2 linked regions of the Posidoniimonas corsicana genome follow. The protein of the gene in region 2 binds, or shares a complex with, the protein of the main gene of each other region. Links are inferred from orthologs where the notes say so. Each region holds a gene or a part of one and is shown on either strand. Other genes may lie near its edges.

Region 1 (3,027 bases), 680 kb from region 2 along the record:
GACTACGACCTCTGGCGGACCGCCTACGGATCGCTCCACACTCCGCCCGGGGCAATCTCCGCTACGCTGGCCGCCGTGCCCGAGCCCGCGACGCTGACGATGCCGGCCGGCGCCGCGATGATTCTGGGCCGGCGCCGTCGTCGCTAGCAACGACTAGCGGTAGGTGCGATCGGAGCCCTAGCCGAATCCGCCTTGACGCTCATCCTCCTTCCGCAGAGGATCCCCGCAACCACCGCCCCTCCCCGAGGATCCCGCCATGGACGGCACCCTGCCGCGGCCGACGCTACTGCTCACAATCTGCGCCGCCTACGTGTGGGCGGCTGCCGCGCAAGCGGCCTCCCCCGAGTCCGACGCCTCGGGAATCACCTTCGGCCGCCTGGCCGAGCCCTCTTCGCACCGGATGGACCAGACGACCCGCGTCGGCCTGTCGCTGAAGACCCAGGTCCGCAAGCAGGCGGAAGTCCTTAACAAGCAACAGAGCCAGGTCACACGCAACCGCCGCCGGGTGCTAGAGCCCGCCCTGGTGGAGGACGGCGTCGCCACCGCGGCCTACGTCCGGTACCTGCGGAGCGAGAGTGTGCACGACGGGGGCGAACCCAAGTCCGACCCGATCGCTGGGAAATCGTACTACTGCCGTCGCGTCGGCGACACAATCCGCGTGCAGACCGCAGATGGCAAGACTCCGCCGCCGGAAGAATCGCGGCTGGTGGCCGAAAACATGGAGACCCTCGGCAAGCCCAACCCGCTGGCCGAGTACCTCGCCGGCAAGACGGTCGCGATCGGCGACAAGCTAACCCTTCCAGCGGAAGTGGCTCAGCGGCTGCTGGGGCTCGGCGGAGCGTTGGGCGAGGTCACCAAGTTCGAGATGACCCTCACCAAGGTCGCCACCGTCGAGGACGCCAGCTGTGCGGTCTTCTTGGCTGATATTGAGGCCCAGCGGACCGACTCGTCCCAGATGCGGATGATGGTGGCCGGGCCAATGACCATCCAGGCCGAGACCTGCCGGGCGGTCAGCTCGGAGCTCTCTGGACCGATCGGCATGTCGCACTCGCTCAACGATCCGCGTGGCCGGCTGCAGCTCGACTCGACCGGCCGCGTTGAGGTCCGGGTCAGCTCCCGGCCCGCCGGGCGGGGCGTGGTCGCCCGCTGAGCGCGCCGACTGCTGCTAGTCTTCGCCCAAGCCGCCAGCCGCATCGTCGGACAACTCCTCCCGGGTGGAGGTGACCAGGCCGCCGCGGTAAGGGTCGGTCCCCGGTTTGATGAGGATATCGCCGTACGCGCCCGCCTGGTCGGCCAGCGCGTGGCGGTGGCGGACCAGCTCGAGCACCGCCAAGAACGTCGCGACGAGCGTCGACTTGTGCACCTCCGACGGGAACAGCGATGTGAAGTACACCTCGCTCTCCTCCTCCAGCCGGTTGTAGATGCGGCCCATGTAGACGTGCACCGGTGTCTCGTCGTAGCGGATGTTAGTGGCTTCGGGCGGCGCGAGGTTGTCGCGCATCACCCGGCCAAACGCGCTGACCAGGTCCCACAGCTCGACGGCCTCGAGCGGCTGCTCGGCGGGGTCGGTCCGCCGGTCCGGCACGTCACGGGCCAGGCGGGCGAAGCGTAGCCGCTGCTCGGCGTCGCACGCCTCGAGGAGCGCCGCGGCGTCGCGGTACTGCTTAAACTCTAGCAGACGCTGCACCAGGTCTTCGTGCGGGTCCTCGATCTCCTGCTCCACTTCCTCGTGCTGCGGCAGCACCACGCGGCTCTTCAGCTCGATCAGGTGGGCCGCCAGCTCGATGTACTCACCGATCTCGTCGAGGTCGAGCTGCTCCAGCAGCGCGACGAACTCGAGGAACTGCTGGGTGATCGCGGCCAGCGGCAGCTCGGCAACCTCCAGCTCCTCCTTCCGGACCAGGTACAGCAGCAGGTCGAGCGGACCGTGGTAAGTGTCGAGCTGGATGCGGAGGTCGGTCGCCATGCGGCGGGGCGTTGGTCTGGAGGTTGGTGGCGGCCGCCGACTCTACCACCTGGCTACGTGGACGGGGAGAGGAGAATTCGTCGGCGCCAACAGAACGCGGCCAGGCGGAAGACCGCCTGGCCGCGTATGAACATCGCTGTGCTAGCGTCCGTCTAGAGGGTCTCGCTAGCAGCCTCGTCGGCGACCGGCGCCTCAGGGGCCGCGTCGGCCTCGGGGGCTTCCGGCGCCTCGGGGACGCTGTCTAGCTCGGGCGCGGGCTCATCGGCCGGCGAGGGAACGGTGGCCGACTCAACGACCACCTCGCCACAACCGCAAGGGGCAGCCTCGGCGCACCCGCACGGCGCGGGCTCGCTGCAGCCGCAGGGGGCCGGCTCATCGCAACCGCAAGGGGCCGCGGCTTCACAGCCGCAATCGGCCGGCGCGGGCTCGCAGCAGGTCGGCTCGGGAGAGCAGCACGGCTCCGGGGCGGGCTCGCAGCACGTGGGCTCAGGCTCACAGCAGCTCGGCGCCGGCTTGCAGCACTTCAGCTTGCAGCGGAGCTTGCTGAATAGGCCGGCCTCGGCCGAGTCAACCGACACAAGCGCCAACCCGACAACCATCACGGCGAGCAGGGTAGTACGGAATCGATAGTTCATGGAAACAGTCCTTAGGGGTCTGCTGTCAGAAAGCACCCACCCACGGCTGGCGCAGGAACGGGGTGCGGGAACAACCATCTCGGGCGGTTTCCAACCAGCCGAAATCGACACACGCAAAAGCAAAGAGCATGGCCGCCCGCCTTGGCAACCATGCTCTTCAATATCAACGTCGCTAGCGTCTTGCTGACCGCTTAACTAGCAACCGCACGGGGCGGGAGCCGGAGCGGGGCAGCACGGCTGCGGGCAGCAGCGAGCGGCACGACGGGCGGCGCAACGAGCGCGGATGCGATCGAGCAGGCTCGGACGCTTGCAGCAGGGATCGCACGGGTCGCAGCAAGGAGCGGGCTCGCAGCAGACCGGCTCAGGAGCGCAGCAGGGCTCCGGGGCGGGCTCGCAGCACGGCTCGGGAGCCGGCTCGCAGCAGGT
Region 2 (4,219 bases):
CACAACCCAAGATCGTGGAAAGACAAACCACGGAGGAACTGGTCGGCTTTGCAATCGATTCCCCAAGCGAACGGCAGGGTGCGTTCGCACCCGGTAGCATGCACATCATCTGCTGAGGTTTCGTCGTCTGCGGCGCCGGAGGGCGGCAGCGAACTCACCAAGGTTGCTACAACCTCGGTCAGAGTCGGGACGCCTGAGAGTGCACCGGCTTCAACGTACGGCGCAGCAGCACCAACCGCGCTAGGCAGCCTTCCGCTCGCCGCCCATCACCTTCTCGGGCCGGATGTTGCCCTCTTCGTCGACCTCCTCGAAGCGGACCGCGACCTGCTTCGACACGCCGGACTCCTGCATGGTGATGCCGTACATGGTGTTGGCGTCGGTCATCGTCTTCTTGGAGTGCGTGATCACGATGAACTGTGTGGACGAGAGGAACTCGCGGAGCACGCCGGTGAAGCGGCCGATGTTGGCCTCGTCGAGCGCGGCGTCGACCTCGTCGAGCACGCAGAACGGGCTCGGCTTGCTGCGGAACAGCGACAAGAGCAGCGCGACGCAGGTCATGGTCTTCTCGCCGCCCGACAGCAGCGAGATGCTGCTGAGCTCCTTGCCGGGCGGCTGGGCGGCGATCTCGACGCCGGCGTCCAGCGGGTCGTTGCCGTCGGCGTCGACCAGCACGATGTCCGCCTCGCCGCCGCCGAACAGCTGGCGGAACAGCTCGCGGAACTCGCCGCGGACCGCCTCGACCGTGGCCAGGAACATCTTGCGGGTTTCGACGTTGATCCGCTGCGTGAGCCGCTCCAGCGAGTTCTTCGCGTCGGAGAGGTCGTTGTACTGGGCGGACAGCTCGTTGAACCGGGCCTCCAGGTCGTCGAGCTCCTCGATCGACTCGAGGTTCACCGCCCCCACCTCGCGCACGTTGTCGCGGAGCGTGGCGATCTCCCGCTCGATGGCGTCGCGGTCCTCGACCTCCTCGGGCGCGGCCTGGTCGAGCGGCGCCTCCGTCAGGTCGATGCCGTAGTCGTCCCGCATGCGGGCGGACAGCGCGGCCTGCTCGTGCCGCACCTCGGCCAGCTCGATCTCGTGCCGCTGCCGCTGCGACTGGAACTGGTCGATCTGCTCGCGACGCTGCCGCACGGCGCGGTCGATCAGCCGCCGCCGCTCGTTGACGGCGGCCAGCTCGGCGTGCACGCGGTTGCGCGTGACGGTCAGCGACTCGGACTGCAGCGTCAGCAGGTTCAGCCCGGCCTGCGCGGCCAGCAGCCGCAGCTCGTGTTCCTCGATGCGAGTGCGGAGCTCGCGGACGTCGGCGAACGCCTCCTCGCGGGCGCGTTGGCGGTCGGTCTGCGGACCGGTCGTCTGGGCGTGCTGCGACTGCAGGATCTCGGCGCGCTGCTCCGCGCGGGCGAACTCCACCCGGCGTTCGACCAGGCGTTGCTCGAGCTGCTCGAGCCGTTCGGCCGCGCCGCGTTGCTCCTCGCCCGCCTGGGCGAGCCGCTCCGCCAGCTCGGCGCGGCGGGTGGCGAGCGCTTCGGTCTGCTCGCTAACGCGGAGGAGCTGGGCGTCGAGCTCGTCACGCTCACGCTGGACGGCTTCGGCTTCCGCGACGCGCTTCTGCCGCTTCTGGTCGAGCGACTCGATCCGCTCCTGGAAGCGTCGCGACGCGTGCCGGGCTTCGGCGCTCGACTCGGCGGCCTGGTTGCGGCGCCGCAGGGCCTCGCGTTCGGCGGCCTGGCTCTGCTGGATCTGCTCGGCGAGCTCCTCTGCCGCGTGGGCCGCGGCCGCGAGCGCCGACTCGGTCTCGGCGAGCTCCGCGCGGAGGTCGTCGCCGCGGGTCTTGCGCGTTAGCAGCCCGCGGGACTCGTCGCGCGGGCCGACGGAGATCACGCCGTCGGAGGTGATCGACTCGCCGCTGTAGGTGACGAAGCTGAGCCCGCGGCCGGGGCCGTTGGCCAGCCGCTCGGCGGTGGCGAGAGTGTCGACAAACCAGACGCGGCCGAGCAGCCGCCTGACCAGCGACGCGTGCGCAGGTTCGAACTCCACGAACTGGTCGGCGCGGCCCATCACGCCGGGCTCATTGGACAGGTCGACGCGGTCGACGACGCTGGCCGTGGGGAGCGAGTCGAGCCGCTCGAGAGAGGTGCGTCGCGCCAGCCGGCTGACGCCCGCCGCGAGCTCGGCCAGCAGCTCGGCGCCGGAATCAACTACCAGGTGGTGGGCCCGCTCGCCGAGCGCCGCCTCGACCATGGGCGCCGAGTCGTAGTCGACGTGCAGCAGGTCGGCCACGATCCCCTGCACGCTCCAGCGGGACTCGCCGTCGTGCGCGGCCACGCCGGTGCGGAGCGAGTCGAGGTCGGTTTCTAGCTGCTCGATCGCCTCGATCTGGTGGCGGAGGCTGACCAGCCGCGCCTCGCCGGCGGCCGCCTGCTTCTGCTCGTCCGCGTGCCGGCTGCGGAGCTGGTCGGTGAGCGTCTGCTGCTCGGCGTGTGCGGCGTCGTGCTGCTGGAGCGCTTGCTGCGCGGCGGCGGCCTGCTCGTCGGCCTGCTGCTGCTGGCGGGTCGCGTCGGAGAGCTGCTGGTCGAGCTGGTCCCGCTCGGCGGTCGCTTTCTCGAGTCGGCGGGCGAGCGCGGCGAGCTCGTCGCGGAGCTGGCTGGATTGGGTGGCGTTGGCCTCGGCATCCGACTCGGCGGCGGCGGCGGATTCGGCGGCCTCGGCCGCGGCGACGCGGGCGGCGGTCAGCGCCTGGTCGGCCTCTTCGCGCTGCCCTTCCAGGTCGGCGAGCTCATCGGTCAAAGAGGTGAACGCCTGCTGCGCCACGGCGAGCTGCTGGCTGAGGCCGACCGCGTCGGCGGGGTCGTGGTCGCGGGTTTCGGCGAGGATGCCGACCAGGCGGTTCCGTTTGTGGGCGAGCTCGTCGTGCAGCTCGTCGATGCGGCTCGCCTGCGCCTGGAGGGTGGCCCGCGCGGCGCCCATCCGCTCGCGGACGGAGGTGAGCCGGCGGTCGGCGTCGGCGGCGGCAGACGCGGCTTGCTGGCCTTGCGCGTCGAGCCGCTGCAGCTCCGCCTCGGCCTGCTCGAGCGTGTCGGCGCCGCCGTCGGTCTCCTGGGAGAGCTCGTTGATGTCGCGGCGCAGCCGCTCTTCGCGGGCGGCGAGCGTCCGCCAGTCGGCCATGCCGAGCACCGTGCGGAGGTGCTTCAGCCGCTCGGCCGAGTCGCGGTACCGCTGCGCGCGGCCGGCCTGCTTCTTAACGCGGCGGAGGCGGCCCTCGACCTCGTCGACGATGTCCGACAGCCGCAGCAGGTTCTGCTCCACCCGGGCGAGGCGTTTGGCGGCCTCGTGCTTCTTGAGGCGAAAGCGGCTGACGCCGGCGGCCTCCTCGAAGATGGCCCGGCGGTCCTTGGGCGACGCGCGGAGCATCGCGTCGACGCGGCCCTGCTCGATGATGCTGTACGACTCGGCGCCGACGCCGGTGCCGGCGAGCAGCGCGCGGATGTCGCGGAGGCGGCTCGGCGCGCCGTTGATCAGGTACTCGCCCTCGCCGCTGCGGTAGACGCGGCGCGTGATCCGCGCGACCGGCGCTTGCAGGTCGAACAGGTTGGTGGAGTTGTCGAACTCGAGGGTCACCTCGGCGGCGTTCATCGGCTTGCGGCCGGACGCGCCGTTGAAGATGACGTCGGTCATCTCCTTGCCGCGGAGCGACTTGGCGCTCTGCGTGCCGGTGACCCACTTGATGGCGTCCACCACGTTCGACTTGCCCGACCCGTTGGGCCCCACTACGCAGGTCACGCCGGCGTGGAAGTCGAGCCGCGTCTTGTCCGCAAAGCTCTTGAATCCGCAGAGTTCGAGGGCTTTGAGCATGGGAGGGTGGGACGCGGGTCGTGGGGCTTTGTGGCGTCGACTGCTTGCTGCGGGGGCTGTTGCGGCGCCGACCGGGCTCGGACGGGGGACCCCCTACGCCGGCCCCGCCGCTACTTCTTCCCGAACAGGTCGGGCATGGGGGTGGCCACCTTGTACGGCGCGGCGCCGGCCTCGTCGGGGGGGAGCTCCTCGTCGCCGGGGTGCAGCTCGCGTCCGGGCTCGGGCAGCGCGTCGACACGGAAGCGGCTGGAGAGCGCGCCGTCGCGTTTGGCCTGCCGCAGCGCCTGGACCACGTCCGGGTACGCGCCGCCGAGCTCGACGATGGTCCGCACCAGCGCGTCGACGGTCGGCTCGATCACCCGCTTCT

The links. The genes of interacting proteins can lie anywhere in the genome.
Region 1: the proteins of smc (region 2) and KOR34_RS07965 are in contact, whole or in part, in a crystal structure (PDB 3ZGX), measured with the Bacillus subtilis proteins. The link is inferred for Posidoniimonas corsicana from one-to-one orthologs.

Annotation. Positions count from the first base shown.
Region 1 is NZ_SIHJ01000001.1:2,087,084-2,090,110, reverse strand. The notes cover bases 67-3,027. They hold KOR34_RS07965 (segregation and condensation protein A), read right to left. Parts: upstream 1,967-3,027; coding sequence 1,166-1,966; downstream 67-1,165. Other genes in these bases: KOR34_RS07960 (hypothetical protein), read right to left, coding at 2,119-2,601; KOR34_RS07970 (hypothetical protein), read left to right, coding at 257-1,150; KOR34_RS07975 (hypothetical protein), read left to right, coding at 67-147. Also shown: more of KOR34_RS07975, read left to right, coding at 1-66. UniProt on the Bacillus subtilis protein: Participates in chromosomal partition during cell division. May act via the formation of a condensin-like complex containing Smc and ScpB that pull DNA away from mid-cell into both cell halves.
Region 2 is NZ_SIHJ01000001.1:2,770,898-2,775,116, reverse strand. The notes cover bases 41-4,193. They hold smc (chromosome segregation protein SMC), read right to left. Parts: upstream 3,853-4,193; coding sequence 241-3,852; downstream 41-240. Other genes in these bases: KOR34_RS10620 (flagellar basal body P-ring protein FlgI), read right to left, coding at 3,963-4,193. Also shown: more of KOR34_RS10620, read right to left, coding at 4,194-4,219. UniProt on the Bacillus subtilis protein: Required for chromosome condensation and partitioning.